3 regions of the Vibrio sp. 1401 genome follow, and region 3 is predicted to be linked to each of the others. Evidence: predicted binding sites of a transcription regulator. Region 3 holds the regulator's gene; each other region holds the start of a gene.
What was found. The regulator PurR, encoded in region 3, represses purine synthesis genes. The targets are predictions, from matches to a motif close to TNANGNAAACGTTTNCNTNA.
Positions count from the first base shown of each region.

Region 1: R7Z77_RS17980 (formate--tetrahydrofolate ligase) is a predicted target of PurR. The motif match lies at 4,119-4,138, and genes of this name have one in related genera.
Region 2: purT (formate-dependent phosphoribosylglycinamide formyltransferase) is a predicted target of PurR. The motif match lies at 7,010-7,029, and genes of this name have one in related genera.

Region 1 covers NZ_JAWOWF010000040.1:5,960-17,044, forward strand. Annotated here, with positions in the region: gene R7Z77_RS17955 (methyl-accepting chemotaxis protein) at 1-10, shown strand, start outside; gene R7Z77_RS17960 (HAD-IA family hydrolase) at 441-1,109, opposite strand; gene R7Z77_RS17965 (flavodoxin) at 1,305-1,814, opposite strand; gene R7Z77_RS17970 (CreA family protein) at 1,960-2,430, shown strand; gene R7Z77_RS17975 (inosine/guanosine kinase) at 2,664-3,968, shown strand; gene R7Z77_RS17980 (formate--tetrahydrofolate ligase) at 4,205-5,953, shown strand; gene glgC (glucose-1-phosphate adenylyltransferase) at 6,495-7,712, shown strand; gene R7Z77_RS17990 (chitinase C-terminal domain-containing protein) at 7,810-10,686, opposite strand; gene R7Z77_RS17995 (AraC family transcriptional regulator) at 10,964-11,085, opposite strand, start outside.
Region 2 covers NZ_JAWOWF010000002.1:48,328-59,412, forward strand. Annotated here, with positions in the region: gene cobT (nicotinate-nucleotide--dimethylbenzimidazole phosphoribosyltransferase) at 1-432, opposite strand, end outside; gene R7Z77_RS01545 (NAD(P)H-binding protein) at 682-1,371, shown strand; gene R7Z77_RS01550 (L-cystine transporter) at 1,572-2,945, shown strand; gene sbcB (exodeoxyribonuclease I) at 3,103-4,524, shown strand; gene R7Z77_RS01560 (CidA/LrgA family protein) at 4,580-4,954, shown strand; gene R7Z77_RS01565 (LrgB family protein) at 4,956-5,633, shown strand; gene cdd (cytidine deaminase) at 6,064-6,951, shown strand; gene purT (formate-dependent phosphoribosylglycinamide formyltransferase) at 7,095-8,270, shown strand; gene R7Z77_RS01580 (thiopurine S-methyltransferase) at 8,343-8,993, opposite strand; gene R7Z77_RS01585 (phosphoribosylglycinamide formyltransferase) at 9,309-10,088, shown strand; gene ihfA (integration host factor subunit alpha) at 10,210-10,506, opposite strand; gene R7Z77_RS01595 (AEC family transporter) at 11,041-11,085, shown strand, end outside.
Region 3 covers NZ_JAWOWF010000013.1:50,256-61,340, forward strand. Annotated here, with positions in the region: gene R7Z77_RS09120 (alpha/beta fold hydrolase) at 1-397, shown strand, start outside; gene R7Z77_RS09125 (DUF2007 domain-containing protein) at 429-749, opposite strand; gene R7Z77_RS09130 (TVP38/TMEM64 family protein) at 770-1,456, opposite strand; gene R7Z77_RS09135 (TfoX/Sxy family DNA transformation protein) at 1,571-2,161, opposite strand; cyclic di-GMP riboswitch class I at 2,278-2,367, opposite strand; gene purR (HTH-type transcriptional repressor PurR) at 2,655-3,659, opposite strand; gene torD (molecular chaperone TorD) at 4,128-4,775, opposite strand; gene torR (two-component system response regulator TorR) at 5,042-5,752, shown strand; gene elyC (envelope biogenesis factor ElyC) at 5,825-6,610, opposite strand; gene cmoM (tRNA uridine 5-oxyacetic acid(34) methyltransferase CmoM) at 6,725-7,516, shown strand; gene mukF (chromosome partition protein MukF) at 7,519-8,856, shown strand; gene mukE (chromosome partition protein MukE) at 8,837-9,562, shown strand; gene mukB (chromosome partition protein MukB) at 9,565-11,085, shown strand, end outside.

The DNA.
Region 1 (11,085 bases), on a different contig from region 3:
CACCGCATAACGTTGTGGAACTTATGATCAACAAGGGCTCCTTAGGGAGCCCTTTTCTTTAAACCGTGTTCAACTATTACCTTCGATATTTTCTACGACATCCAAGTGGATATTTGAAGTGAATCTCAAGTTCTCGCTGTACCCGATGAAATAATGTTCTTAAACAGAGCGTTCCGCTATGCTTGATCTTGCCAATTCCAATTTGCTGCTGGAAAACAATATGAATAATTACAAAGACACAAAAGACATAGAGAACCTGAATTGCCCACTCTGCCAAGGAGATGAATATCTCATTTCATCGGATGGCGAGAAATTCACATGCGCTGCTTGCGGATTTCATACAAAAAACTTCTCATCTATCCAATGTCTACATCAAACGCCTTACCTACAGTCTAAACTTAAGCACATCCACAGCTTAAGTCCGGTTTGCCATTAATAGGTCAAACAGAGCAGCCACACAGCTGCTCTTTTAATTCATCTAAATGATGGATGCGAATTACACGCTCGTCATCAACACGATTGATAGCTTCACCATTAAATAACTGCACCGTTTTGATACCGGCGTTTAGTCCCGCCTCGACTCCTTTAGGCGTGTCATCAATATAAAGACAGTCACTTGGTAAAAAGCCCATGCTCATAGCACTGTACATGATTAAATCGGGCTCAGGCTTCCAACTATTCGCATCGAATGCCGAGAACACTTTGCCTCGGAAAGCATCGAGTAAACCGGTTAACTCCAAAGCGTATTCAATTTTATCTTTAGGTCCATTAGACGCCACACAATATTCGATATTATGCGAATCCAAAAACTGAATTAATCGTTTTGCGCCATCCATTGGCTGTAAGTGACGCACAAAAAGAGACTGGACTTCTTCTCGGTATTGCGGCTCTAAAACATCAATTGGAACTTTGATATCTTTCAATTCTTTAGTATCTAAAAGGATGTCAGCGAGCTTTCCTCCTTTAAAGTGAGAAACGCACTCTTCCATCGTTAACTCAGCCCCATGCTGGTTAAATACATTGACGAGCGCTTGGCAACACAGTCTTTCGCTGTCGACCAACGTACCATCACAGTCAAATATCACGCACTTAATATTGGTAATTGCCATAGCCATCTCCAGACGTCTTAAAGGCTCAAGCCCAAGCTGATTTTAAGAATGTTTGGATTAATCTTATTTGAGTTTGGGATTGTTGAAACGACGAGCTTGGCATTTCATGGAAATAGAAGGGAGCAATTACAGTTTTTCTAAGCAAGATCACCCAACGTCATCTTGCTTTACTTTTTATGCACATTGATGTGTAAGTTAGTTTTCGATAACCACTGAGTCTAACAGTTTTTGCTCGGTGCTTAGTCTTTTAGCCAGATCAGCCACAAACGAGCTTTTGTATTTTGATTCAGAAACAGCAACATCAGAGATGAGTGTATTTCCTTCGAGATGGCTAACAATAGCAGCACCAATTGGGACTCCAGATTTAAAACCAACATATAATTCAAAATCTGGCGTGAGGATAATCTGTGTCAGATATTCAATGATCATATCTTTATCATACTGCTGTTCCCAGCGCTGAGATTGCAAGATAGAGAACATAATGGTCAGTCGATGAAAATCGACCAGAAAAATATCGTCGAGGTTAAATTCAGAGTCACTTTCCAGTAGTGTGTCTTTGTCGACTACTTGATACGTTGCTTTTTCTAGCGTTTTGAAATAGACATCGCGCCCTTTCAAACTCTCTGGTGTCGGAAATTCAACTTCGACCAGATCATACAGCCATGTATTTTTACGCTCGATACTGGCTAACTGTTGTTCATTCATCTTGATACCTTCGTTTAGAGCAGTACATTAGCATGAAGCCCGCAACAAACCTAGCGCACATAGACCTTTCCGTGGCTAAATTTTGTTTTAGGTGCAAACCTCTGATAGATTTCATCAATATCTTTCCTAGTTAAGGACAAAAATAATGAAAAAGATGCTGTTAAGTGCATTGCTTGCTACTACTCTAGTTGGTTGTTCAGATAACGATGTTGCTGACGTGGGGCTCGGTTGGTTTACTTTGAAAGACATCAAAGTCGGTGAGTTGAAAGACGAGGTGGTAACAGGTGTCACATGTCACATCGCCTCTATCGAAGCGGATTTCAGCTTAGCAGATCCAAGTGATAGCTCAATATCATGTCGTCAGACTGGCGAAATCACACCGGAAATGATTGCAAAAATAGATAAGAGTAAGTCCGGTGAAATTGTATTTAAGAAGTCAAAAAGCATTTTCTTCAAAACAATGAAGGTTCGCCGTATTTATGATGCCGATAACCAAACCTTACTCTACTTGTCTTATACAACAAAAGAGACCGATGGTAGTTTTAAGCATAGCCTTTCGACAGTCCCACTTTGGGGTACCAAGGCTTACGTTGAGCCAACTGAAGTGAAAAAGTAACGCGGGTAAATTTAGTTAGCGCGGAGCAGGCTCTTTCCGGGCGCTGCTGAGCAACAAGTTTAAAAAACAACCCATTGCAATACGACAAGCGTCATAAATTGCAGCTGCTTTGGTTGCTATTTACTCAGCTCGCTGATTTTTTCAGCGAGCTGACTTCTTTGTAATAAATCGCCACGATTTTCATTTTTTTGTGATACAATCCCGCCTCTTTTTTTTCTCACTCAAGAACAAGCATGAAGTTTCCTGGTCAGCGTAAATCTAAACACTACTTCCCAACTCACGCTCGAGATCCATTAGTAAACCAAATCCGACAGGCACCTAAGCTATATCGCCCAACTATTGTTGGTGTCGGTCAAACCATTGTAGATATCGAAGCACGTGTAGATGACGCGTTTTTAGAGAAATACAACCTGAGTAAAGGACATTCGCTCGTTCTTGAAGAAAGCAAAGCAGATGCACTTTACGAAGAACTGGTTGAGCAAGGCCTGATCACACACCAATACCCAGGTGACACTATTGGCAATACTCTTCACAACTACTCAGTTTTAGCCGACAGCAAATCCGTTTTGCTCGGTGTGATGTCTAAGAACATTCAAGTCGGTTCTTTTGCTTATCGCTACCTTTGTCGTACGTCTTCACGCATGAACCTTAACCATTTACAAACGGTAGATGGCCCTATTGGTCGCTGCTACACCCTAATTTCTCAAGACGGTGAGCGTACATTTGCTATCAACGAAGGTCATATGAATCAACTACTTCCGGAAAGCATTCCTGAAGAGATCTTTGAGAAAGCATCAGCCCTGGTTGTTTCTTCTTACCTAATGCGTGGTAAAGAAGAAGATCCAATGCCTAAAGCGGTACAAAGAGCGATCGACTTTGCTAAGAAGCACGATGTCCCTGTTGTACTTACGTTAGGGACGAAGTACGTTATCGAAGGTAACGCACAGTGGTGGCAAGAATACATTCGCGAAAACATTTCTGTTGTCGCTATGAATGAAGAAGAAGGTGCGGCGCTAACAGGTGAAACAGAGCCGCTAGCAGCTGCTGATAAAGCACTTGAATGGGTTGATCTCGTACTTTGTACGGCAGGACCAAATGGTCTGTACATGGCTGGTTACACCGACGAGAAAGTAAAACGAGAAACCACACACGACATCCTTGAAAGCTCCCTCGAAGCCTTTAACCAGTACGAGTTTAGTCGTGCGATGCGTAAAGAAGACTGTCAAAACCCAATGAAGGTCTACTCTCACATCGGCCCTTACCTTGGTGGACCATTAGAGATTAAGAACACTAATGGTGCAGGTGATGCAGCCCTTTCAGCCTTACTGCATGACATGGCAGCAAACTCTTTCCACCAAAAAGAAGTGCCTAACTCAGAAAAGCACGAAGTACGATGCTTAACCTACTCCTCTCTTTCTCAGATTTGTAAATACGCAAACCGAGTAAGCTATGAAGTGTTGACGCAGCACTCTCCTCGCCTATCGCGAGCGCTTCCTGAACGAGAAGATAGCTTAGAAGAGACTTATTGGGATCGTTAAAACGACAGCTTTAAAGCTGAAAATATATCAAGGTCACCATTTGGTGGCCTTTTTGTTTTTGTCTAGCACTGTAACGAGTAGATTTTGTTAGTATGTCGCACAATACGAAGCAGTAAACTCTTTACAAGCCTAACCGAAACAGTACCATCACCAAGCAGACCTTTGCCTCACAATAATACTCGTTATAACTCAGGTAGTTTTTCAACGCTACCTGAGTACCACTTTGGGGATTCTCCATGCAGTCAGATATCGAAATTTGCCGAAAAACACCACTTTCTTCTATTGATGTTATCGCGGAAAAAGTAGGACTATCACCCGAAGAGTATGACACTCACGGGAAGCACAAAGCCAAAGTCCACCCAAAATGTTTGGAACGACTCAAAGCAAATGATGACGGTAAACTTGTACTCGTCACTGCGATCACGCCGACTCCTCTTGGCGAAGGAAAAACCGTTACGACGATAGGCCTGGCGCAAGGTTTAGCAAAGCTTAATCAATCTGTTATTGCATGTATAAGGCAACCTTCGATGGGACCCGTCTTCGGTATTAAAGGTGGCGCAGCGGGCGGCGGTTATTCTCAAGTAGCTCCAATGGAAGAGTTAAACTTACACCTTACTGGTGACATTCACGCAGTGACAGCGGCGCACAACCTTGCTTCAGCCGCTCTTGACGCTCGCTTGTTCCATGAGCAACGCGAGGGTTATGATGCCTTTGAATCACGCACCGGGTTAAGAGCACTTAAAATCGACACGGCAAGTATTACTTGGAAACGAGTGATGGACCATAATGATCGTGCACTACGTAAAGTCAAAATTGGCCTCAATGATGCAGGAAAAACCATCAATGGTTTCGAGCGTGACGAAGGGTTCGATATTTCAGCTGCTTCCGAGTTAATGGCTATAATTGCACTAGCCAAAGATTTAAAAGATTTACGTCAACGTATTGGGAAAATTGTCGTAGCGTACGATTTGAACGGAAACCCCGTCACTACGGAAGATCTACAAGTTGCAGGAGCAATGGCAGTAACACTAAAAGAGGCGATTGCACCAACACTGATGCAAACTCTAGAAGGTGTTCCTACGTTGATCCATGCAGGTCCATTTGCAAACATCGCCCATGGAAATTCATCCATTATCGCGGACGATATTGCGCTAAAACTGTCAGGTTACACGGTAACTGAAGCCGGTTTTGGTTCGGATATGGGATTTGAGAAAGCGTGTAACATTAAAGCTGCTGCCGCCAACAAAGCCCCGGACTGTGTAGTGATCGTAGCAACATTACGCGGCCTCAAAGCGAATTCTGGACACTACGATTTACGCCCAGGTATGGCTATTCCAGATTCCATTTTTAATCCGGACCAAGCAGCATTGGAGGCTGGGTTTGAAAATTTAAAATGGCACATAAATAACGTTCATAAATACGGTTTACCTGCTGTCGTTGCCATTAACCAGTTTCCACAAGATTGTGTGAAAGAGCTTAAAGCTCTTGAAGAGCTGATTCACCAATTTAATCCCGAAGTTAAAGTAGCCATCAGCACCGCTTTTTCGCAAGGCGGACAAGGCGCAACGGAACTAGCTCAACATGTTATTGATGCGTGTACCACGCCTGTAGAGTTTTGTCCGTTATACAACAAAGAGCAATCATTACTCGAAAAGCTCATGGCAGTATGTGAAGCGGGCTATGGAGCAACCAATATAGAAATGACTCCTATCGCGACTGAACAGCTCAAACATTTTGAGCAATTAGGCTTTAACAACTTAGCGGTTTGCATCGCGAAGACACCACTATCGATAACCACAGACTCCGCAGTCAAAGGCGCACCAACTGGTTTTACCGTCCCAATCCGCGAGCTGCGCTTGTGTGCGGGCGCAGGATTCGTTTATGCATTATCTGGTACCGTGATGACGATGCCAGGCTTACCTGATAAACCCGCATTTATGAACTTAGATCTTGATGATGAAGGAAATATCGTCGGTCTCTCTTAGTGCAGTGATAACGTATCGCTATCAGTGAAGTGAGCATATTCATTGAGTGAGTGGTCTACTTACCTATCCACTCACTCACTCTCAACAACTGTGAAAAGAGTTGTCTCAGGCCTTCTACTCTTGAATTGTTGATACAAAGCTCTCCTGCCTTACATCAACGCGCCTGTTTTAGACCTTTAGAGTTAAGACGCTAACCCTAAGCCTTGTTTAGCCATAGTTATTAAGCTAGAAAAACCTATTTATCTTCTTGTTTTGTCGCCACTTTACATTGTAAATCTATACTTGTTGACTTCTCCTTTCTACAATTTTGCGCCAATTTGATGCACGGGCTATTTAGCGCTTCACTAATATGGTGCAGTTGTCTTACAGTGAAATTTTAACCTCCTTGATTTTTAAGGAGATATTCTATGGCTCGATTCTTGTAGTAGACTTTTCACTAATAAGCACATTAGCACATGCTTTTCAAAACCTCTGCGTTGCATACCACCTCCTTCAGGTTAGCACCGTTTTGATGCATGTCAGAAAAGGGAAAGGGAATACTATGGAAGACGCACTCGCCGTAATTTTAGCAGGAGGGATGGGGTCTAGACTCAGCCCACTCACCGATGACAGAACCAAGCCAGCCGTACCTTTTGGCGGAAAATATAGAATTATAGATTTCACACTAACCAATTGTTTACATTCGGGTTTACGCAAGATCCTTGTTTTAACCCAATATAAATCTCATTCACTTCAAAAACACTTACGAGACGGCTGGTCGATATTCAATCCAGAGCTAGGCGAGTACATTACTGCTGTTCCACCACAAATGCGCAAAGGTGGTGCATGGTATGAAGGAACCGCCGATGCGATTTATCACAACATGTGGTTGCTATCGCGAAATGATGCAAAGTATGTGGTTGTGTTATCCGGCGATCATATCTATCGAATGGACTACGCCGCAATGCTTGAAGAGCATAAAGAGAAAGGTGCTAAGCTCACCGTTGCCTGTATGGATGTTCCCGTAGAGGATGCTTCAGCATTCGGTGTAATGGGCACCGCAGAAAACGGGCTAGTTACTTCATTTATAGAAAAACCAGAATGCCCACCTACCCTTCCAGGAAGCAAAACCAGAAGCCTCGTTTCCATGGGAATCTATATCTTTGATATGGATGTTTTAAAAGAAGCACTCGAAGACGACTCAAAACTCGATTCATCAAGCCATGACTTCGGAAAAGACATCATACCTAAGCTAATTGATACCGAATCCGTTTACGCTTATCAATTCTGTGGAAGTAAAGGGCGCGTCGATAAAGATTGCTATTGGCGCGACGTGGGTACCATTGATTCCTTCTATGAAGCGAATATGGATCTACTAGAACCTGTGCCGCCAATGAACCTTTATCAGTCTAATTGGGCGATTCGTACTTACGAGCCGCAGTTTCCACCAGCTCGTACTGTATCGTCGGCCACGGGTAATGAAGGCATTTTTATTAACTCCATCATTGCTACCGGTGTCATCAATTCCGGAGGCTCGGTACAGCACTCCATTATTTCCTCTAATGTACGCATTCAAGATAGTGCAACGGTAGTCGATTCCATCATTTTTGATGACGTAGAAGTTGGTGAAGGAAGTCAGTTGGTCAACTGCATAGTTGATAAACATGTTCGTATTCCGCCACATACTCAAATTGGCATCAACAAACTTGAAGATGCGAAGCGATTTAAAATCTCAGACAAAGGTATTGTCGTCATACCCGAAAGTTACCAATTCGATTAAACGACAAACTATCACAACAAAAAAGCGCACGATAGTCATCGTGCGCTTTTGTTTAAGTGCCTGTAAACATTAGGCTATAACAAATAATCCATAATAATTAGATGTTACATACCGTTGACCAGCTACCATCTGTACCCGGTTCAGCCGCTGTCCACCAGTTCGCTTGGTAAACCACACCGTTGTGGATGATCTTATCACCTTGGTTAGCGTGGCTTGGATTACCTGCCCAATCCGTTTGTGGCAGAGCTGGGTATGTCACTAAACCTGTCGTATCACACGTACCTGGTTCAGTGGTACCACCACCCGTGCCCGCATTTAGGTCACCAATTGGTAGATCTGGCTGTTCAAACTTAAACGCAAACTCTTTACCACCAGAAATCACTGAGTAGTTAGCCGGACCAGAGATTGGTAGGTAGTAAACCATATCAAGCTCGTAAGTGCCGCCCGCTGGCAAGTCTTTCCATGCTGGTAGAGAGAACGACACACGGTGCATTACGCCATCTAAGCCACCAATGTTGTTTGCTCGAGTATGTCCAGAAGCAATCACTTTCAAACCACCACCTGATTGGTCTTTCGCGTTGTCCGGTGCAGATACTGGGATATCGAATTGGAATTCAGTACCGCCAGGGATCGCTTGACCAGTGTTGTTCGTAAACGTGATTTTCGGGTTAATTGGGTAGTTTTGGTCGCCAACTTTGAAGCCGCCAACACTAACAGTAATGTCTACTGCTTCAGTTGGTGTTGGGCCAGTCGCTACTTTGTTGCCGTAAGGCGTCGCAGACTTAAACTTGTCGTAGATAGCTTTGGTCATAGTGTTACCCATGTGGTATTCACCATTACCCGCCGCACAAGCTTGTTCAGTTGCATCTACTGCCGTACGATTACCATTTGCATCCAGTACGTAACAGTTGTAATCACCGGCTAGTTCCCAGAACATGATACCGCCGATCTCTTTATCGATAACGTAATCGGCTTTCACCTCGATAGAAGCTTTATCTTCCGTAGATAGGAATACGCTCTTCTCTGCGTTCCACAACCAAGGTGCCACAGCAACGCTATCGTAATGACGGGTATAAGTACCAACAAACTTATCTGAAGGATCGTTGACAGGGTCGAGACCGTAAGCAGCTGCGTAAGAGCCCCAAATACCGTTTTCTAGGTTCTTAGCATGCCACATTGGGTTAGAACCAGCGCCCATTTCGTTTCCTTTAGGGTCGGTATCATGCCACATGTTGTCGATACCAATAGCGCCGTGACCACAGTTGTTCTTCTCACCTTCACCTGTGCCCGGTTGGCACTCTGCTTGGTTTGGTAGTGCCGCTCGGCCCCATAGGCCATTTTCGCCACCAGTAACACCTTGCCAACCACGGGTGTAGTAAGGAACACCAATGTTGATACGACCTGCTGGCATAGAACCACGGAAGTAATGGTAAGCCCAGTCTGTGTTCAAGTAACCGATACCACCGTATGCAGCAGTGCCGTATACGTTCCACTGCGCTAACTCAGAGTCTTTACCTGTATCGAATAAAGCCGCGTTATGACCAACGTGATCATTCCAAGCCCCATGCAAGTCGTAAGACATGATGTTTACGTAGTCTAGGTACTTAGTTACATCGAAGGTTTCCATCCCACGTAGCAAGTAACCTGAAGATGGTGCTGCGATAGTCAGCATATAATGAATACCATCTTGCGCGGATGCCGCATCAAGTTTCTCACGCAATACTTTCATCAGCTCTTGGTAAGACGCCCATAAATACTGACGACGTGGTTCCATGAAGTCTTTGTCGTAAGGGTTACCAGCACCAGCCATTGACGTCGGGTATTCATAGTCAATATCCAGGCCATCGAACTTGTACTGACGCATCATTTCAACGGCAGAAGTTGCGAACTTCTCAATACCAGCATGATTAATAGAACCGTCCGCATTCGTCGTCATGGTGTAGAAGCCACCATCAGCTACACGATCGCCGTTCGTATCGAAGTGACCGCCCGTTTCAGCCCAACCACCAATCGAGATTAGCGTTTTAACATCATGTTTTTGCTTGTAAGTTGCTAGTGCACCAAAATGACCTTTAAAACCAAGAGCAGGATCTACCTCAACGCCTGGCCAAGTTTTACCTGTAGCAGGGTTGTTAGGATCATTAACGTCGCCAACGTTTACTTTGCCGTCAGAACCAATGCTCACAAACGCGTAGTTAATGTGAGTAAGTTGTTCCCAAGGAATGTCTTTAACAAGGTAAGTCGCTTGTGGGTCGTCACCTGATCGCCAACTGGTGAAGTAGCCGATTACACGACGTGGGTGATCAGCCCCCATTTTCTCACGACCTTCTTCATCATAAATAGAACAGTAAGGAACATCTACACCCGTTGTTTGATAAAGACCATCAGGACGACAATTAGATGTCACTGCGCCGCCGTTTACTGTTAACGTCACAACACTTGCCGTACTAACGGCACCTGCATCGTCATAGGCCTTGGTAGAGAACTCGTGCTGTCCTTCAGTTGCTGTCCACGATGCAGCATACGGCGCAGACGTTGCCTGACCAACGAATACACCATCAACAAAGAACTCTACTTTGCTAACAGTCCCATCAGTATCTGCCGCATCTGCAGCTAGGTTAACAACATCACCCGCAGTCACAGAAGCCGACGCAGAAGGCGATGTCAGAGTAACCGTCGGGACTTCATTCTGAGGTGGATCAACCGGTCCAGTGCCATCACAAGCGCCAAGTGTTTCCCACTCGCCCCACTCACCAGATTGCGCTGGATTATTGTTTTGCGTCCAGTAACGCGCTTTATAAGCATTACCTTCATGCTGAACTTGGTCGCCACCGTTATAAACTTTTGATGATTGCCAAGTTTCTAGAGGGGCACAGTCAACTGCTGCGTAGCTATTGAAGGCCATAAGACAAGAAGCGGTGAGTGTGCTTAGTGTGAACACGTTTTTCACTGCGTTGCCGTTGTTAAGGTGCATAATCGCTCTTCCTTAAGTTATTGTTAAAACAATACTAAATGCGCTAAACGAAACGCATCTATACTTTTATTTCGACGTAAAATAACTTAAGTACAAGTTGGTAATTTCACACTATCTATTTACGAGTTTTCCACACCGCCTCGCAACAATCCACTAAATGATTGCAACAACGTACCTATTATTTGGCACCAGTAACTAATTTTATAACTCAAATAAATATGTCACTCGCAAATTAATAAAAAAGGTAAAAAAAGTCGCCATTTTGAAATAAAGATCACTAAGCCTTTGTTGACCTTGGCGTTTCATTAAAATGCCGCTTGTACTCGCGACTAAACTGTGATGGGCTCGTGTACCCGACCATTCTCGCTGCATCATTAACACGTCGCCCCTCTAACTGGA
Region 2 (11,085 bases), on a different contig from region 3:
CATCGCGGATTGTTTAGAAAAATTAGCCGTACCGTTACCCAACCGTTGTTCAACCAAGTTGGGATGGGATTTAAATTCTGGAACCAGCACATCAATAGGAGCCAACATGCCGCAATCTATTACTTTGAGTTGAATGCCATTAATGTCGCAAAAACAGTTGATGGCTGCGCCGCCAGCGAGAAAGTTAGCCACCATTTGCTGAGTGACTTCGCTTGGCGCAATGCTCACACCCTCCTCTGCAACGCCGTGATCTCCAGCAAATACCAGCATGCTCGGTTTGCAGATAGCGATGGAATCAACTGGCTGAGGTTTATCCTGACTTTGAATAAGAGCTAACTGCAGTGCCACCTTTTCCAATAAGCCTAAAGAACCGACGGGTTTGGTTTTGTTATCTATGCGTGCTTGTATCTCCGCAGCAAAAGAGTCATCCATTTTTTACGTTCCTTTGATGTTGTCTGGGTGAGAGGTGTTCTGTTGTTCAAGAGGTCTTGTTCAGCGACAGTTTTTGCGCGCCCCACTATTGTATACACTTGCATCCAATTGGGGCAGCGCTAATCAAGTTTATCTCAGGATAGTCTGCCGAGTTCGCAGAGCGTCTCACCTTTCTTGCACGAGATTATAAGTAACTCGTTGAAATCCGCTACAATAGCTTAGACTATGTTCCCATATAGGAGAAAAGATATGGATAACAACACCTGCGCAATCATCGCCGGTGCAACTGGCTTAGTAGGCTCAAAAGTCATTGCAAACCTCATAAATCAATCAGGTGTTGGAACATTATATTATCTTTCTCGCCGCCCACTCGATGGCGTCCTAGATGTGGACAACAAGCTTATTCCTCTCATTGATGCAGACCTTTCTATCCACCAATGGGATGAGAACCAACCAACACCAACCATCGGCTTTATCTGTTTAGGTACGACCCTTAAGCAAGCTGGTAGTAAGGATAATTTGCGTAGAGTAGATGTTGATCTGGTGTGCAAAGTCGCCCAACAGATGAAAACAATCGGAGTCAAACGCCTTGCGGTTGTTTCTAGCCTCGGTGCAAATAGTAAATCGCCATCCCATTACCTAGCTTGTAAAGGACAAATGGAACAACGAATCGAAGCTATGGATTTTGAGGAAATCGTATTTGTTCGCCCAGGCCCGCTTGTTGGTCAACGTCAAAACCCAAGAATGGACGAGAAGTTAGTACAAACTCTGTTTAAGGTAATTCGCCCACTTATGCTTGGCAAACTGTCCAACTTTTTACCGATTCGAGCAGAAGATGTCGCCAAAGCGATGATTTATCAACTTTTCAGTTATCAAGAAGACTCGGTGGTTTACTTACAAAGGAAAGAAATGCGTGACTTACTGCATCACTACGAATAACCATTTTGTACAATTAATGTGCTAATTCACGCTCTCACGCGACTTAGATCTCGTTTTTATATTCATTTTAGATCTAGCTAATACCCGTTTGTCATTTTTAAAGTTATATCACGAGCGTTATCTTACGCTCCATAAATAAATCCGTATAAAACCCCGTATAAAAAACAACCGCCACTTAGGTTGGTTGATAAGGTCAAATTATGAATTTTGCAGTGATAGCCTCTCTAGCCGTCTTTGTTGGAATATTGTTCTTTCTATTTAATCAACAACAAAAGAAACACACTCTTTCACGTCTCGTTTTGATCGGTCTTGTTACCGGTTCTCTTTTTGGTCTTGCTTTGCAACTCATTCACGGTGAAGGTAACAGCGCAATTGCTCAAACACTTGAATGGGTAGGCATTGTAGGCAGTGGCTACGTTGGTCTACTGAAAATGGTCATCATGCCACTGGTGTTGGTATCGATGATCTCTGCAGTTGTTAAATTGGAGAAAGGTGGATCATTAGGTAAAATTTCTGGCCTGACCATCTCTGTTCTTCTAGTAACGACTGCAATTGCTGCACTTATCGGTATTTTGGTGACAACGACATTTGGCCTGTCAGCAGAAGGGTTAACTGAAGGTGCGCGTGAAACCGCTCGTATCGCCGTTTTAGAAAGCCGTGCCGGTACAGTAAGTGACTTAACTATTCCTCAAATGCTAGTTAGCTTCATTCCAACCAACCCATTTGCTGATCTAACAGGTGCTCGCTCGACATCGATTATCGCTGTAGTGATTTTCGGCGTGTTAACTGGTATCGCCGCTCGTAAAGTGATGATGGAAAAAGCAGAGTTGGAATCACCGATTCGTACTTTCGTAGAAGCTGCTCAATCTATCGTTATGCGATTAGTGAAGATGATCATGGCCCTAACGCCATACGGCATCGCAGCACTGATGGCAAAAGTGGTAGCGACATCAAGCGCAGGCGACATCCTAAACCTACTTGGCTTTATTGTGGCGTCTTATGTTGCTATCGCACTGATGTTTGTTGTTCACGGCGTATTAGTCTCTTTTGTCGGCGTTAGCCCTGCGGAATACTTTAAGAAAATCTGGCCTGTACTGACCTTCGCGTTTACATCTCGTAGCTCAGCAGCAACAATTCCACTAAACGTAGAAGCGCAAATCACGAAGCTTAACGTACCACCAGCGATTGCAAACCTATCAGCATCGTTTGGTGCCACTATCGGCCAAAACGGCTGTGCGGGTATCTATCCTGCAATGCTTGCAGTGATGGTAGCTCCAACAATGGGTATCAACCCACTTGATCTACACTTTATCCTGTCATTGATTGCGATTATCACCATCAGTTCATTTGGTATTGCAGGTGTTGGCGGCGGTGCAACGTTTGCAGCCTTGATTGTTCTTCCTGCAATGGGCTTACCTGTGACCATCGCGGCGCTACTTATCTCTATTGAACCATTGATTGACATGGCACGTACCGCACTAAACGTTTCAGGCTCAATGACTGCGGGTACAATTGCTAGCCGAGTGCTGAAGTCACCAGAAAGTGAAGCAACATTGGAAGAAACACGAGCATAGAACTCAAATTCCTTCCAAAGCGATAAAACGTAAAATATCAAGCCGATGGTTCGCCATCGGCTTTTTTCATTTTCAAAAATTCAACTTGCATCTTTCGTTGCTAGTCAAGGCGTTGAATGGTCTAATACTGTCATCGGTTTTGTAAACGGTAAGCAGAATGCACCAAGATAATCAGCCCACTTTTTTCTTCTTTGATTATGAGACATGGGGAACCAACCCCGCGAAAGATCGCCCAAGCCAGTTTGCTGGTGTTCGTACAGATGAAAACTTTAATATCATCGGCGAGCCTTTAGTCATGTACTGTCAACCACCGGCTGATTATCTTCCGTCTCCTGAAGCTGCGCTTATTACTGGTATTACTCCGCAAAAAACGGTTCAAGAAGGCCTTTCTGAGCCAGAGTTTATCGCTAAGATTCACACTGAACTCGCGAGACCAAATACCACCAGTTTAGGCTACAACAGCATTCGCTTTGATGACGAAGTGACCCGTTATACTTGTTATCGCAACTTTATCGATCCATACGCATGGAGTTGGCAAAACGGTAACTCACGTTGGGATTTACTCGATGTACTACGCGCGTGCCATGCCCTTCGCCCAGAAGGCGTAGAATGGCCAGAAAACGAAGATGGCTTCACTAGCTTTAAATTAGAACACTTGTCTGTGGCTAACGGCATAGAACATAGTAACGCGCACGATGCCATGGCAGATGTGATTGCGACTATCGAAATGGCAAAGAAAGTAAAAGCAGCGCAACCAAAATTGTTTGATTACTTTTTTTCTATGCGCCAAAAGCGCAAGCTCAATGATTTAGTCGACATCGTCAACATGACACCGTTGATGCACGTTTCAGGCATGCTAGGGCGCGAATGTCAGTACACTAGCTGGATTGTGCCTGTTGCTTGGCATCCAACCAATAATAACGCCGTTATCACCATCGATTTAGCGAAAGACCCTCAACCTATTCTTGAGCTATCCGCAGAAGAGCTGCACGAAAGACTCTACACTAAGCGCGAAGATCTTGGTGAATTGCTACCAGTGCCAGTTAAACTAGTTCATTTGAACAAATGCCCTATTCTCGCCCCTGCAAAAACGTTAACGGCGGAAAACGCAGAAAACATCGGCATTGATCGTCAGAAGTGTCTCGATAATTTGGCACTACTTCGCCAGCACCCTGAGATTCGAGAAAAACTAATCGGCTTGTTCTCTATCGAACGTCAATTTGAAAAAAGCGATGATGTGGACACTCAACTTTACGACGGATTCTTCTCTCCGGCCGATCGCGCAGCCATGGATATCATTCGCGAAACCGATCCGAATAATCTTGCTGCATTAGACATTGAATTTGATGACAAGCGTATTAAACCTCTATTGTTCCGCTATCGTGCGCGTAACTTCCCAGGCACATTAGACGAGCAAGAACAAAGACGCTGGGCACTACACTGTCGAGAAGTGTTTGAAAGCCAAATTGAAGAGTACATGCTGAATTTAGAAAACTTAGTTCACGAACATGAAAGTGACGAAAAGAAGATTGCGATATTAAAATCCGTGTACCGTTATGTAGAGAGCTTAGCTTCCTAACTCCTCCTAATACAAGCGCACCTTATGGTGTGCTTGTTGTTTATATACTGTCAAAATGATTAAAGAACGATTCTTACAACTGATCCAACTGCTCATTTCAATCTTCCTCATCATGGGAGCACTTGGCATCGGAATTACCATTCAAAAGTTCACTGGCGTTTCCGTTCCAGGAAGTGTCATCGGTATGCTCGTACTGTTTTTCTCCATGACTCTTGGGCTTGTAAAAGTCGACTGGGTCAAACCGGGCGCCACGCTATTTATCCGCTATATGATCTTATTGTTCGTTCCTATCAGCGTCGGATTAATGCAGCATTTCGACCTACTACTCGCGAATGCGCTCCCTATCATCGCTAGCGCGGTTGGCGGTTCACTCATTGTACTGGTCAGCCTCGCTTGGCTGCTAGATTACTTGCTACAGGAGAAACACTGATATGTGGTTAGTTGTTACCATTGTGGTTTTTCTTATCGCTCGCCAAATCGCAATCAAAGTGAACAATCCTCTAGCAAACCCTTTGCTGATCAGTATCGCAGTGCTCATTCCTTTGCTTACTTACTTAAATGTGCCATTTGAAACGTATTATGCGGATAACGAAGGAATTAGCTTTTTGCTTCAACCTGCTGTAGTTGCTCTGGCTTATCCACTATATGAACAACTACCACAAATTAAAGCAAACTGGCGAATCATCACTTTCGCTTGCACAGTAGGCAGTGTGATGTCGATGATGACAACCACCTTGATCGCAGTCGCTTTCAAAGCGGATATCAGTTTAATCGCGAGTCTAGTGGGTAAATCCGTCACTACACCAATAGCGATGGAAATATCGAGTCACCTCGGTGGTGAAGCCGCCGTTGCAGCGATCTTGGTTCTGATTGTCGGTTTATTGGGCGCAATTTTGGCATACCCAATTTACAACTTGATTGGAATTAAACACCCGATTGCACGTGGTCTGACAATGGGTACAGTCTCTCATGCCCTAGGCACCGCTACTTGTGCAGAGAAACAGCCCATAGATGCCGCGTTCTCATCACTCGCATTGGTTTTATGTGGGATCATAACTTCTATTTTGGCTCCAAGTTTTTTTGCTTTGGCGGTCTGGCTATATCAATAGTTAAGCGCTCTCGGTCTGCCCTCCTTCCGGCAGGCCGTAGCCTTTCCATTTCTTACTTATCCCTTTCAAAATCCTATCTTATCTAGCAACCTCACCCAGTAATATCGTGAAGGGACTTGATCGAGATATACATTCATAGCGTTAGCATTCTAGATGCTACCACTCGCTCTAGATTACGTAGGTATAAAGTAGCATAGCGGTAAAAGTCGCGTTAGTAACATACTCCTGCTCCTTGGTCATATGAATATATACTGATATGGTTAATTGTGAGACGGAGATAACGCTTCACACCTGTGCAATCGAATACATGTGTGAGCTCACTCTAATTATGTAACAGAATTATCAATTGCATTATTTATCGTGATCTAACGCACGGAACATTTCTATCTTTCACATAGAATAACTGTCCATGCAATAACAAGGATTCAACATGAAAAGTCGCATTGAACAGGCGCTAGCAGGCGCTCCAGAAGCACTTTCCAAACAACTTGCTCCTATCATCCAAGCTGATGATTTTGATGCTACGCTTTCAGTTCAACAATTTGAGCAGTTGCTTTCAGCTACCGGTCTATCAGACAAAGAGCTTCGTGTTGCGCTACTTCCTTTTGCCGCAGCGTACTCCTATGCTCCCCTTTCTGACTTTTATGTCGGCGCTATCGTTCGTGGTCTTTCAGGTCGCCTTTACTTCGGTGCCAACATGGAATTCTTTGGTGTACAGTTGGGTCAAACGGTTCACGCAGAGCAGTCTGCGATTAGCCATGCTTGGATGAAAGGCGAACGTGGTGTTAAGGATATCACTATCAACTTCAGCCCATGTGGTCACTGCCGCCAGTTCATGAATGAGTTATCTACCGCAAACGAGCTTAAAATCCAGCTCCCAGAACGCGAAGAAAAGTCACTTCATGAATACCTGCCTGAAGCCTTTGGACCAAACGATCTCGGTATCGAGTCCGGCTTAATGGCAGAAGTTAAACACCAATTCTCATGTGATGATGAAGACGCACTCATCCAAAGTGCAGTTGAAGCGATGAACATGAGCCACTCTCCATACACCAACAACTTGAGTGGTTTAGCATTAGAGATGACTAGCGGCCGTGTATTCCAAGGCGCTTATGCAGAAAATGCAGCGTTTAATCCTAGCTTGCCACCGCTACAAGTTGCGCTAATCCAAGTTTTACTTGCGGGTGAAACCTTTGACAGCATCAAAGCCGCTGCATTGGTAGAAAACTCTGAAGGTAAGATCAGTCACTTAGCCGATACGCAATCAACGTTGGAAGCGTTGAATCCAGATATTCCGCTTAGTTTTGTCAACGTATAAACGACAAATTCAACAAAAAGCTCTACAACATGTAGAGCTTTTTTATTACCTAAAAACCAAAAGCAAACGTTTGCTTTGTCATAAAACTTCAGTATGATCTCCTGCAATTTCTGTCTCATCACTCTATTTTGTAAGGGAACACTATGTTTGGCACTGCAACTAGCGCAAATGCTACCCGTGTATTACTTTTAGGTTCTGGCGAACTCGGTAAAGAAGTCGCCATTGAATGCCAGAGACTTGGTTTAGAAGTGATTGCTTGTGATCGCTATGCCAATGCTCCAGCGATGCAAGTCGCTCACCGTAGTTATGTTATCGACATGTTAGATGGGAACGCCTTAGAAGAAGTTATTACGAAGGAACAACCTACTTACGTCGTACCAGAAATTGAAGCCATCGCAACCGGCAAACTGGTAGAGCTTGAAGAAAAAGGACTGAATGTTGTTCCAACCGCTAAGGCAACCAGGCTAACAATGAATCGTGAAGGTATCCGACGTTTGGCAGCAGAAGAACTGGAATTGACGACTTCACCTTATCGTTTTGCAGATAACTTTGAAGACTTCAAAGCCGCGGTTGAGCATGTGGGTATTCCGTGCGTGGTGAAGCCTGTGATGAGCTCTTCAGGTAAAGGGCAAAGTGTTATCAAGACCGAAGACGACGTTACAAAAGCATGGGATTACGCTCAGGAAGGCGGGCGTACGGGTGCAGGTCGCGTTATCGTGGAGGGTTTTATCGACTTCGATTACGAAATCACTTTATTGACCATCAGAGCCGTTGACGGTGTGCATTTCTGTGCTCCAATTGGTCATCGTCAGGAAGATGGCGACTACCGCGAATCATGGCAACCGCAAACTATGTCAGAAAACGCAGTAAAAGCAGCTGAATACACGGCTGAGAAAGTGGTAAACGCGCTCGGTGGCTACGGCATCTTTGGTGTAGAGCTATTTGTTAAAGGCGATAAAGTCATTTTCAATGAGGTCTCTCCTCGCCCTCACGATACGGGTATGGTTACAATGATTTCACAGGAAATGTCTGAGTTTGCTCTCCACGTGCGCGCGTTTACCGGAATGCCAATTAATAATATTGTGCAATATGGCCCATCTGCGTCTGCTGTTATTCTTGGACAAGGAACTTCCACAAACATTCGCTTTGAAAACCTAAGCAAAGCTTTAGCTCAACCTCAAACACAAGTTCGTCTATTCGGTAAGCCAGAAATCGATGGTCGCCGCCGTTTAGGTGTTGTCCTTACGCGACGAAAAACCACCGAAGAAGCCGTTCAAGATGCTGTTGAAAGTGCTTCAAAAGTGAATATCATTTATTAAATACGAACCACTCATACAAAAATAGCGCAGCTCAAATTGCTGCGCTATTTCGTGTTCCAAACCGAAGAGAGCCTATTCACTCTCGATTAAGTACACTTCTTCAGAGAAGCGACTTAAGCCTTTTTTCGCAATTTTAGGATGATTCTCGTCAGCTTCATCTACGTTCAAACAAGTAACTTTGTAACCTGAAAATAACTGCTCAATCTCTTCGACCGGCACGCTAAATGGAGGCCCCGCCATCTCTTCTTGAGGATAGTTGAGTGTAACAAGCAAAATACGACCGCCTGGGTTCAAAAGTTGCTTGAGACGCTCTACATACTCCTCTCGCATATCTTGCGGTAAAGCAACCAACGCGGCGCGATCATAAATGATATCGGCTTGAGATACTGGTGCAGTGAAAAAGTCCCCAGTATAAATAGAGAGCTCATCAAATTGATAAAGCTCGTGCATGCCATTAAGAGGCGTTACCGTTGGCGTGTAAAAATGTTCAGCAAAAAAGGCACGCACAGCAATATGGCTTAGCTCAACACCTTCAACCGAATCATGCTTCATCGCTAGCCAAATCAAGTCTTCTGACTTTCCACATAAAGGAACTAACACTTTATCTTCACGCTTTGGATTAGTGTGTTTCCAATATACTGGTAATAGCGGGTTTACATCTTCCAAGTGAAATCCGATCTGATTGCTGGCCCATTTGTTATGCCAAAATTCTTGGTCTCTCATTTTACTTTCTACTTGTCGGCTGTTTTCATTTTGAGAGGTAAGACTAACGTTTTTTTTCAATTTGTCTATGCCGTTCATCTTTGGTTAATACTGCGGTGATAGGATGTAATCGGTCTCATAGGAGACGCGCATTTATCTGATAATCAGAATAAAGAAAAGAGAAATGGTGATCTAACGCACGATTCTACTTCAAGATAAAACTGAAACCTTGGAATCTTTCGTAATGGCCCCATTTATAAGTTAGTACCTGATTTGCCGAACTTAGCGACCTTTATGTTCCCTATTTTCTAAGTACAAGCAAGTTAAGGAGAGTGAATGAGCTTATTTCTTCGTACTACAGCATTGATGCTTTTGGTACTTAGCCGTGCACCGGCATTTGCCGCACTTCCAATTACCCCTGCGCCTAGTGGCGAACAAAATCGTTCAACCAGCCAAAACGAAGTTTGTTCGAAACTTTTTAAACACAGCCTTAGCGGTTTATATGGCATTCAGTCAATCGACACCACACCAACTCAGCCATATTCTGACTTCGACATCCTTTACAGCAAAGCTCACCAAGCACAATTTGAACTTGAAACTATCTGTAAGAGTACCGCACTTCTTAATGACGCTCAGCCATACTTCGCAGGCGTGAAATCCAAACAACGAGCAGAAGAAAAGATAGCTTTAGAGTTAGATGGGAAAGTTGAACGTATTACTGACCTAGCACGTGCAACGATTGTAGCTGAAGACGTCGCGAGCTTAGTCTCCATTTATGAAACGTTAGAGCGTGAAACAACTATTGTGAAAGTAAAAAATCGATTCAAAAAACCTGGCCCTTCAGGATATAGAGACTTGAACTTGCTCGTTCGTTTACCAAAAACAAACCTAGTAGCCGAAGTTCAACTGCACTTGAAAGCAATCGCAGATGTAAAAAGCGGTCCCGAACACGACCTATACGAAAAAATCCAGAAACTAGAACGTCAAGCGATGTTGGAAAAACGTGAGCTAAGCGAAATAGAGCTTGCCTCTATTCGCAACATGCGTACACAGTCTAAGAACTTGTACCAACAAGCATGGCAACCATACTTAACAACGCATCTAGAAGCGGCGTAACCGATATCATTAAGCGTCTCTCATAAACAGAAAAACCACCGCATTGCGGTGGTTTTCATTTGTATGCACACGAATTTTACGCAAAAAAAGACCACGCCTTAGCGTGATCCATTTATTCGGCTTACTGTACTTTCTTCAGGTTTTCTACACGAGCTTTTAACTTCTGACCCGGGCGAAAAGTCACTACACGTCGAGCAGTAATTGGAATATCTTCACCAGTTTTCGGGTTACGACCAGGTCGTTCATTCTTGTCACGAAGATCAAAGTTACCAAAACCTGACAGTTTTACCTGTTCGCCACTTTCCAGTGCCTTACGAATCTCTTCAAAGAACACTTCCACCGTTTCCTTGGCGTCCCGCTTACTAAATCCTAATTTATCAAACAGGTTTTCTGCCAGTTCGGCTTTTGTGAGCGCCATAAAACTTTCCTCAAAGCTATGTTAAACAATGCTACGTTAGTGTAGCGCCAGAGCAGTTTTACCCTACCAATTCAACAACATATCGGGGTTACATCAGGAAGTGTATGACAAGCTTATGATTTTCGCCAACTTTTTTCTTGGCGAACAAAAGGAATAGCACTACGTAAATTATTGTTAAACGCCAGAAATTTGATATTTTTGTTTTTGTTTCATCTTTATCAGGAAAAACATCCAGATTATAAAACTAAAAGTAGTTTAAATATCAACATTAAACACTATTTAATAAAAATATCAGATATTGGTTATTTAACAGACACTTGACATAGAACTTGTCGTAAATTCAGTGATTTGTATGTAACTCGATACGTAACAATTAGATTAAAAGGTATGACCACCTGTACTTTGCAACTGTGCTTTGAAAGCTTGATTAAACCCACGCTTCTCGCTGTTTAACGATGACGCCATATATAAAGATTGATAATGTGGAAGTTCGTGTATTTCCTCATTAGCTTCTTACACTGCTTCTAGGCGACCATGATTAATCAAATCATAAATATTCTTTTCCCTGTTTTTGCTCTT
Region 3 (11,085 bases):
TAATTTTTGTAAGCATATCCTACCGTACATGTGGCTCTACAAACTGTTCGCTTATATTGTTATGCCTCAAAGAAGCCAACGAGAATCTCGCCACCTTTTTATTCGCGAAGCCAAGAAGCTTTGCCAAAAAGAATTTAAACGTTGGTTTATTCTTGCCGCTGATGTAAATCCGTTAATGAAATATTTTAAAGATCGAGAGTTACCCATTCCGACTCTTTACTTAATGGGCGACAGGGATTACATGTTTATTAAACCTGTCAAAGAAATGGTTGCAGCACATAAGCTCAGCATTCTACGAGAAATCCCGAATTGTGGTCATGTATGCAATGTAGAGCGTCCAGAAGACTTCAATCAACACTCCATCGAGTTTATTAAACAGCAAGCTGTATGTGCTTAAAACTGAGTGCATCCACTGAATAGGAGAGCCGCTATAGCTCTCCTAGTTGATATCCACATTGCCAACATGCACCAAATTGCCCTTCGTTTATTTCATGACATTTTGGGCATTGCCAATCTTGATACTCATGCCTATCGGATTGTTTTCGATATGCTTTTACTATTTCTTCAGCTTTCATCTTTTGTGCAGTGTCAAAAAGCCACACATAAGGATCGGTATCATCACCAAACGGCAGTTCTCCTTTTAAGCCGAAAATACCTTCTCCACGAACTTCACAGTAAATTTGTTCCACTTTAAGCAGCTCACATACAATGTGTGCTTCTGCTGGGTTTTTAGCGATAAATATTTTCATCAAAATACCCACTTCACCAATTACGAGTTTTGCTGACTTGGTGTCGGCCTTACTTTATTCATAACCCATTTAGTGATGATTGGAAATAGTCCCAATAGCGCAAAAGACGCTAATACTGCGGGTGAAACAATGCCCGATAGGCTTTCAATTGTTGCTAATTGAGTACCTGCATTCAGATATACGGCTGTGCCTGGCAGCATACCTATTTGGCTAGTGAGATAAAATCTACCTACAGACATCGGCGTTAAGCCCATCAGTAAGTTGATTAGAAAGAAAGGGAATACAGGGATTAGACGCAAGGAAAATAGATAAAAAGCTCCGTCTTTTTCGACACCTTGATTAATTGCGTTGAGTTTATTTCCGAATTTGTTTTGTACCCAGTCACGCAATAAGTATCGGCTGCTCAAGAAGGCCAGTGTTGCCCCCATAGTGCTAGCGAAAGAAACCAGTAGCAAGCTTGTCCAAAAACCAAATAAGGCTGCACCAAGTAAGGTGACTACTGCCGCTCCTGGGATAGAAAAAGCGGTAATTGCAATGTAGGTAAAAAAGTAAATCGCAGCCGAGAATACAAAATTCTGATCGATGTATGTAGTTAGTGCTTCTTGTTGGGCTTTTGCATTCTCTAAGGTTAAATACTGGCCAAAGTTAATACCTAAAAAGACGATAGCCGCTAGTAGGATGAGACCTAATATCAGTTTCTTATTCATAATTTTGATTCCAATTTGGGATATATGTAATAAGACAGTAGGAAAACCGAAAAAATTTCACAAAAAAACCGCAGATTAGACTGCGGTTTTACAAGATAGTTTTTAGGCCGACTTTTATTGGAGGCCGTTCATCAACTCATCTCGGCGAGCTTGAGGTACCACACTCCAATGAGTGCCGTTGATAGCCCCTTCTAGTGCCCATAGCAACTCAATGTTGACGGTTGCAGAGTGCGTATCTCTTATCGCTTTATAGGCGTTAAGCGCACCTTCCTCTTCAAGCTTCTCTACGGATTCGATGCCGGCTTTTTTTAGCATGCGCTCGGTAGCCAGTCGTAAGTTAGGCAAATCTTTCAAACGGTTAGGCTTTGTACTTGCTTGCTGTTCTTTCTCAAGCTTTGCCTTTTTCAATGATTGATTCGCTACTTCGATTAAGCGTTCGCTTGATTCCCATAAATCGCTGGAAATAGCGTAGTACTTTGTAACGACTGGAAAGCCACGTTTTTTATAAACGTAAGGCTTTAGCCCTTGTTTCTCGAAGTCAGATGAAGTTTTTTGGTCTGCTCTGATATGAAGCTGATTGTTTACCACTAGTGCAAACATTGTTTCATCAGCGAATAGTCCGAAGCCACCAAACATTGAGCGCGACTTGATATTACCAAGTGCCTCAAATAGCTTCATAGAGTCTTTGAGTATCGGTTTATCCATGTTTTGTTATCTCGGTGTAATTAATATTACGCCACCAAAAGTCAGGTCCGAGAGAGTAGCAAACATGCGTAAAAACAATGTCATTACAGAGTAAAGTCATTGCTTACACACTTGCCATCGGTAACCCCGCTACCTTCCATATCGTAATATGGTTCAGGCCGGAGGCTTTGCGTCCCACTCTTTCGAATGGTTTGCCCTGTGCGTGACACAATGAGCATACTTCTTATATTGAATTAACATCACGGTTTAGCGTTAAAAGTGTGATTTCGGTTCAATAAAAATGATAGATTGAATGCTCTATTTTGCATATGGAAAGGTGCAAATTGGCCTTTGAAAAGGAGTTCTTAATATATATTACATTTATATAAAACAGGGAGTTAACGTTAGTCAATTGTTATTAGAGTGGTGTGAAGTATTAGAGAATGCTTAATTTTTCCAAAAAAATAAGCGCCCCTGTAGAGCGCTTATTTAACACGGTTAAATACAGTGAAATTTAGTTCATTTTTTTCACAGTATTTCGAATTACAAGCTCAGGTTGCATCTCGAAAATTCGTTTTTCGTGTTCTTTATCTTTGATACGCTCAAGTAGAATTTCGAATGCATTTTTACCAACACGACGTTTAGGTTGGTGGATAGTCGTTAGCGGTGGAGAGAAGTATTCCGCAAGCTCGATGTTGTCGTAGCCGATCACTGAAATATCTTCAGGAATTTTGATCCCGTTTTGTTGCAAGCGGCTCATTAGGCCTAGAGCCATTGTGTCGTTAAAACAGAATACCGCCGTCGGGCGCTTGTCCATTGCGGTAATTTTATCTGCAACTAATACGGCCGTATCACATTCAAAGTTACCTTCAAGGATCCAGTCTTCATTTACAGCTAGGTTCGCTTCGCTCATTGCGCGACGGAAACCTGCAATGCGCTCTTGGCAAGCAAGCTTTTCAAAATGACCGCTTAGACAAGCGATATCCGTATGACCATTGTCAATCAGATGTTTGGTTGCAATGTAGCCACCTTCTTCTGAGTTATCCATGATCTTGTCTGCTTGTGAGCTCTCTGGGCCCCAATCCATGACCACTTTAGGAATGTCCGCATGACGGTCAAGCATCTCTTTTAGTTCTTCGGTTAAGTCAGAACACATCACTAGGATGCCATCAACGCGCTTTTCAGCCAGCATACGAATGTAATCGCGTTGTTTTTCGTAAATCCCGCCTGTGTTACATAAAATCAGAGTATAGCCTTGGCGGTAACAGTAGCTCTCAACGCCATCAATCACTTCTGAGAAAAATAGGTTAGTTGATTGAGTTACTAACATGCCAATCGTACGAGTTGAGTTGCATTTTAGGCTGCGTGCAACGGCACTTGGCGCGTAATTCAGCTCGTCAACGGCTTTCATTACTTTTTCTTGCGTTGCTTCTGCAACGAAACGCGTTTTATTGATAACGTGCGAAACTGTCGTAGTGGAAACGCCGGCTAAGCGAGCAACGTCTTTTATCGTGGCCATAAATGGTGTCCTGTATCGAGCTACTGAAATATGTCGTATTGGATGTACCTGATGCTCTAATGGTTTCACACCTAGCAATATAAAATTGGCGCTAAGTGTCTCGGCAGCGGTTGATCCAAGTGCGACAAAAGGGTACGTAGCAGCATCGGTCGATGAATTTTATCTTTTTTCTATCTGATGAGAAATTGCCATCAACCTGTTAAGAAAACACAAAAACCGCTATATTTCAGCGGTTTACATATAAATCATATTTAATCGTTTGCGCTCACATTTTAGCCCTATGTGAACTGACTAGCAATGTTTTCAGCAAGAGATTTGTGTATTTGAAGTCACATTTTGACTGCTAAATAACCAAGCGTCTTTGCGCTAAGTTAAGGCAAACGAATATTATACCCAAGTTACTTACAATTGGTCACTTTCAGGCATACAGGAAGCCCGATAGGCAGGCTCCCTAAAAATAGGCGGCAATTATTCACCAAGAAGGTAGGCGCTGTCTAGTTTACAAAATGCAACTAATAGTTTCGCGACACTCGAGTAAAATCCAAATTCGTCGAATTGTTTACATTTGTCTGAAAACTGAGGTAACCAAGACATCAATTGTTGCTGGATAAAGTCGTTTTGTTTAACGAAGGCTTCTTCCATGTGTTTTTCTTGTTCAAGCTCGTTTGAGCGGATAATCATGTTCCCGAGAAAGTCGAGCTCAACGGCTAAGTGATCCGCAGGTTCCTTTAGGTTTTCGTCTACTTGAACGCCAAATTCAGCCATCAACTTTTCCATTTCCTCAGCTGGCTTGTCATTCAGTAAACCTGATTCACCAATGTACATGGATGCGTAAGGAAGAGCGCCGTATTTTTCTGTCTTCAAAAACAGTTCACAAAAGTCAGCTGCAAGCTCTAGTTGTGCATCTTCACGATCTTGTAACCGATTCAGCGCATCAACTAGGCTATCAACGGCTGGTTTTAGCGACTCATTTTCACCTAAACCTGCGAGAAAACTGCGAATTTCAACACTGTGATAGGCTTCCAATTCTTTCTCTGTTAGTTCTTTTGCGAACAAGCTCGAAAACCACCAGTAAATTTCAGCGCGTTTTTCATTAAAAGCTTTCACTTCTTGCATTTTGGGCTCCTGAATGATGCTTCAAGTCATGCATCACAAAGTCAATTAGGGATATCCCCTAAGTGTAATCAATTAAAATGAATAGCAGTAACTATAATTGTTATGTTTTATGGTCAAAAATGACCGTTTATTAATAGCAATGGGCAAGCTTGTTTTGAATCAATAAAAACGCTAAATCTTGCGTTTTAATGTATCTATGACTAGAAATGTTACTAGTTATGAATAGAATACGTCTTGGATAATAAGAAGACAGAAAAGTGGTGTAAATGAGCTATCACGTATTAGTCGTAGAAGATGATGTTGTAACTCGTAGTAAGCTTGCGGGATATTTCCAAAATGAGGGCTACCAAGTCAGCGAAGCAGAGAGTGGCGCAGAAATGCGTGAAGTTTTGCAAGCGGGCGATGTAGACCTGATCATGCTGGATATTAACCTGCCTGGTGAAGACGGCCTGATGCTTACTCGTGAGTTACGTAGCCAATCGGATATTGGTATCATATTAGTAACAGGACGCACGGATAGCATTGATAAAATCGTAGGCCTAGAAATGGGTGCTGACGATTATGTGACAAAACCTTTTGAACTGAGAGAGCTGTTAGTTCGCGTTAAAAACTTGCTGTGGCGTATTTCAGCAGCGCGCAGTGGCAGCTCGAAAGCGAATGAAACCAGTGAAGAGCACATTGTGCGCTTTGGGGAGTGGACATTCGACATTCAACGTCGCGCACTTAGCCGCAACGGTGAGCCAGTAAAACTAACTAAAGCAGAGTATGAACTTTTGGTGGCATTATCGTCTTATCCTAACCAGGTGTTAAGTCGTGAGCGTATTTTGAACATGATCAGCCATCGAGTGGATGCGCCGAATGACCGCACCATTGATGTTCTTATTCGACGTATGCGCGCAAAAATGGAGTTCGATCCTAAGAACCCACAGATTTTTGTAACGGTACACGGCGAAGGCTATATGTTTGCTGGTGACTAGTTGGAACATAACTCAATCGTAAAAAGAAAAAGGAGAGCTTCGGCTCTCCTTTTTTGTGGCTTCAAGATAATACTAGTTTGCTTCAACCATTGGTGTTTGGCCGACAGTATCACGCAACCTTTGCCAAATACTGCCCAAGTACTCATGCCAATAAAGCTCTGTTTGTTCTAAGTAACGCGCTTTAGGTGAGTATTTATCCCAAGGTTGACTTATCTCGCTAATAGCTAAGAAGTTGGTCGGGGCTGGGATTGGTTTAATGCCTGCTGCGTTGAACTCATACAATGCACGGCTCATGTGACTCGCAGAAGTGACTAACACAATCTCCTTTTGTTGAACGAATGCAGCCGCTTGACGCGCCTCTTCCCACGTATCTTTCGCATCTTCTAATAAAATGATATCGGATTTCGCGACTCCCAACGCAAGGGCAACGTTCGCCATCATTCGCGCGTGGCTAATTTCAGATCCGCCAGCATAGCCGGATAAGATTAATTTCGCGCCTGGATACATTCTTAAAATACGAATGCCCTCAGTTAAGCGCATTAATGCTGCACGGCTTAACTGCGAGGTGGGTGGAATTTCGTCATCGATAACATGACCATTCCCTAAAACCATCACGTAGTCGATGGTGCCAGAAACTGGCAAAAAGGCTTTATGCTCTCGCTCTAACGGCATAAGAAGCTTGGTTGAAACAGGTTGGAAGGCAACAAGAAAAATGCCAACAAAAGAGAATAGAACAACGAAGCAGCCAGTTTTACGTTTTGTAGTAAAACTAATGAGAGCAAGACCCAACAAGCCTATCAGCAGCAATGCCGGAAGGGGCATAAGCATGGCTGACACTACTTTTTTCAGCTCAAACATACATAAATAGTCCGAAAAAACATCAATTGATAATAAAAATGAGGGTATCCCTCTTTATTCCTGCTTTCCTTGTGCCAGAATAGCGGCACAATCCGTTATGATAACTCAGCAGAAGTGACAGAAGACCGCAATTTCGACGATATCGCCCACAAATTTGCAAAAAATATTTACGGCTCCGATAAAGGGGAGATCCGCCAAATCATTGTGTGGGAAGATTTTCTACAGATTCTAAGTGAATTAGATGCTGACCAGCAACCCCTAGAAGTGTTGGACGCTGGTGGTGGTTTGGCACAAATGTCGCAAAAGCTTGCTAAGCTCGGACATCGAATCGCTTTATGTGATCTATCTTCGGAAATGCTGCAGTTGGCTAAGCAGGATATTGAAAAAAACGGTTTGCTTGAGCAGTATCGCCTGATTCATTCGCCTGTCCAATCCATCGGTGAACATATGGATGGACAGGTCGATCTGGTTATGTTCCACGCTGTGATGGAGTGGCTGGTTGATCCTAAGGCCGCACTTGAAACAGTTCTTGAACAAGTAAAACCGGGAGGTATCGCATCAGTCATGTTCTACAACCACCACGGTTTAGTCTATAAAAACGTGGTTTGTGGCAACATTCCTCATATATTAGACGGCATGCCTCACCGAAAAAGATTTAAACTACAGCCGCAAAAAGGCTTAAAACCTGAAGAAGTCTACCAGTGGATAGAAAATTCAGGTTTTAATATTTGTGGCAAATCTGGTATTCGCTCATTTAGTGATTACATAGGCAATATGGAATACATGGGTGATTACGAGTTTGAAGATGTGTTGGCGCTAGAAAAACAACTTTGTCGACAAGAGCCATACCTCTCATTAGGCCGCTACATTCATGTGTGGGCTAAAAAGAACGATAAACAGGAATAACAATGAGTGAGATGACTCTCAATGCTGCAGAGCAACCAATCGATGAGCTGGTTGGCTGGGTTAAGCAGCACGATTTCTCGTTGAACCTGACCACAGAGCGATTGGCATTTTTGATAGCCATTGCCGTACTGAGTAATGAAAGGTTCGATGAAGAACTGGGTGAAGGTGAACTGCATGATGCATTTGCCATCGTCACTCGACTATTTGATGAGACCGGCGAAGCCTCCGCTTTTCGTGCGAACAATGCGATCAACGAGATGGTTAAGCAGCGTCTTATGAGCCGTTTTGTCAGTGAGATTACTGACGGAGCGAGCATTTACCGCTTGTCGCCATTAGCGATAGGAATAACCGACTACTACGTGCGTCATCGTGAGTTCTCAAAACTGCGTCTATCTATCCAGCTATCCATGGTAGCGGATGAAATGGCGAAAGCGATTGAGGCAGCACAAAAAGGTGGCACACCGGGTCACTGGAAGAAAAACGTATACGGTGTTTTAAAATATTCTGTAGGCGAAATCTTCGATCAAATTGACCTCAACCAACGTGTTATGGATGAGCAGCAACAGTCAGTGAAACAACAGATTGCTGACCTGCTTAACAAAGACTGGCGCGAAGCGATCAACAACTGTGAAGCACTTCTGTCAGAAACATCAAGCACGTTGCGTGAACTTCAAGATACGCTGCAAGCCGCCAGTGATGAACTGCAAACTCAGATCCTCGATATTCAAGAAATTGTTTACGGTGACCCTGAGCTGGAGTTTATCGAAGAAGCCTTGTTTGGTCTGCAAATGAAGCTGGACCGAATCACAAGCTGGGGCCAGCAAGCGATCGACCTTTGGATTGGTTACGACCGACACGTGCACAAGTTTATTCGTACTGCAATCGATATGGATAAGAACCGTGCGTTTAGCTCGCGTCTGCGTCAATCTGTCAAAGATTACTTCGATGCGCCTTGGTATCTGACTTATGCAGATGCGGAGAGGCTTTCTGACCTTCGTGATGAGGCCCTAGTACTGCGTGATGACGAGGTAACGGGTCAAGTTCCGATGGAAGTAGAATACGAAGAGTTTCAACAAGTCAATGATGAGCTGTCTGAACGAATTGGTGACATGCTAAAAGCGCATAAAGATCAAGGCACACCAATCGATTTGAGTGTGGTACTGCGAGATTACCTTGCACAGCACCCTTACACTCATCATTTTGATTTAGCTCGCATTATCGTCGATCAAGCTGTACGTCTAGGGTATTCAGAATCGGATTACCAAGCGATTCAACCAGACTGGAAAGCAATCAACGAATTTGGGGCAAAGGTACAAGCGAATGTCATCGACCGATACTAATGAATACATGTCAGAGAATCTGGCAAAAGCAATTTCTAACCCTCTGTTCCCAGCGCTAGACAGCATGCTTCGAGCAGGGCGTCATATCTCAAGTGAAGATCTAGACAACCACGCGTTGCTGTCGGATTTCGAACTTGAGCTTTCTTCTTTCTACCAACGCTACAACACCGAATTGGTGAAAGCGCCAGAAGGTTTCTTCTATCTTCGTCCTCGTTCAACGTCTCTGATTGGCCGTAGTGTTCTTTCTGAACTGGATATGCTGGTGGGTAAGGTACTGTGTTTCCTTTATCTAAGCCCAGAGCGTCTTGCGCACGAAGGCATCTTCACTAACCAAGAGCTGTACGACGAACTGCTTGCTCTAGCAGATGAAAACAAGCTGATGAAGCTAGTGACGAACCGTGCGACTGGTTCTGACCTCGATAAAGAAAAGCTGTTTGAAAAAGTACGTACGTCACTTCGTCGTCTGCGTCGCCTAGGCATGATCATCAACATCGGTGAAACCGGTAAATTCAGCATCAGTGAAGCGGTATTCCGCTTTGGTGCCGATGTACGTATTGGCGATGACATGCGTGAAGCGCAGCTGCGTCTGATCCGTGATGGTGAAGCAGTAGTGCACACCAAAGAGCCAAGCCAAGGCAGCTTATTGTCTGAAGAAGATCAAGACGACCAAGCCCAAGAAGAAACAACAGAAGAGGGTGAAGCATGAGCATGATTGAACGCGGTAAATACCAATCGCTGACCATGGTCAACTGGAACGGCTTCTTTGCCCGTACGTTTGACATCGATGGTCTGGTCACCACGCTATCAGGTGGTAACGGTGCAGGTAAATCAACCACAATGGCGGCGTTCATCACCGCATTGATTCCTGACCAAACGCTACTGCACTTCCGTAATACGACAGAAGCAGGCAGCAGCCAATCGTCTCGCGACAAAGGTTTGTACGGTAAGCTACAGCCGGGCGCATGTTATGCGGCGCTAGACGTGGTGAACTCACGTAACCAACGCCTATTGTTTGCAGTAAAACTACAGCAAGTTGCGGGTCGTGATAAGAAAGTAGACATCAAACCGTTTGTGATCCAAGGTCTTCCAAGCCATGTGAAACCAACGGATATTTTGGTTGAAAGCGTATCTGCGACTCAAGCTCGTGTACGTCAAATCAACGAAGTAAAAGAATCGATCGCGGAATTTGAAGGCGTTCAGTTCAAAGCGTTCTCTTCTATCGTGGATTACCACGCACAAATGTTTGAATTCGGTGTGATTCCGAAGAAACTGCGTAACTCTGGTGACCGTTCTAAATTCTACCGCCTGATCGAAGCATCGCTTTACGGTGGTATCTCAAGTGCGATTACGCGCTCGCTACGTGACTACCTTTTGCCACAAAACGGCGGCGTGAAAAAAGCGTTCCAAGATATGGAATCGGCACTGCGTGAAAACCGCATGACGCTAGAAGCGATCAAAACCACGCAAGCAGATCGTGACTTGTTCAAACACTTGATTACAGAGTCGACCAACTACGTGGCAGCGGACTATATGCGCCATGCCAACGAGCGCCGTAAAAAACTAGAACAGACATTGTCTTTGCGTTCAGAGTTATTTGGTTCTCGCGAAACCTTGATTGAGCAAAACAATCTGCTTAACCGCGTTCAAGAAGAGCTGGAACTGCTGATCGAGTCAGAATCTTCTTTAGAGCAAGACTACCAAGCGGCTTCTGATCACTTGCAACTGGTGCAAAACGCGCTGCGTCAGCAAGAGAAGATCGAACGCTACCAAGAAGATCTTGAAGAGCTGAGCGAGCGTCTTGAAGAACAAATGATGGTAGTGGAAGAAGCGCAAGAACGCGTGATGATGGCTGAAGAGCAAGCTACCGTTGCAGAAGAAGAGGTGGATAGCCTTAAGACGCAACTTGCTGATTACCAGCAAGCTCTTGACGTTCAGCAAACTCGCGCCCTTCAATATCAACAAGCAGTTCAAGCGCTGGAGAAAGCGAAGCAACTACTTGGCGATGACAGCCTAACGGCGGAATCGGCTCAAGCGCTTGTCTCTGAGCTTAAGAACAAAGAATCAGAAAGCACCAATTCGTTGCTATCGGTTAAGCACAAACTGGACATGTCTTCTGCAGCGGCAGAGCAGTTTGAAACCGCGCTTAAACTGGTACAAAGCATCGTTGGTCAAGTTGAGCGCAAAGACGCGTCTGAGCATGCGAAAACTGCAATTGCGAAAGCGCGTGAG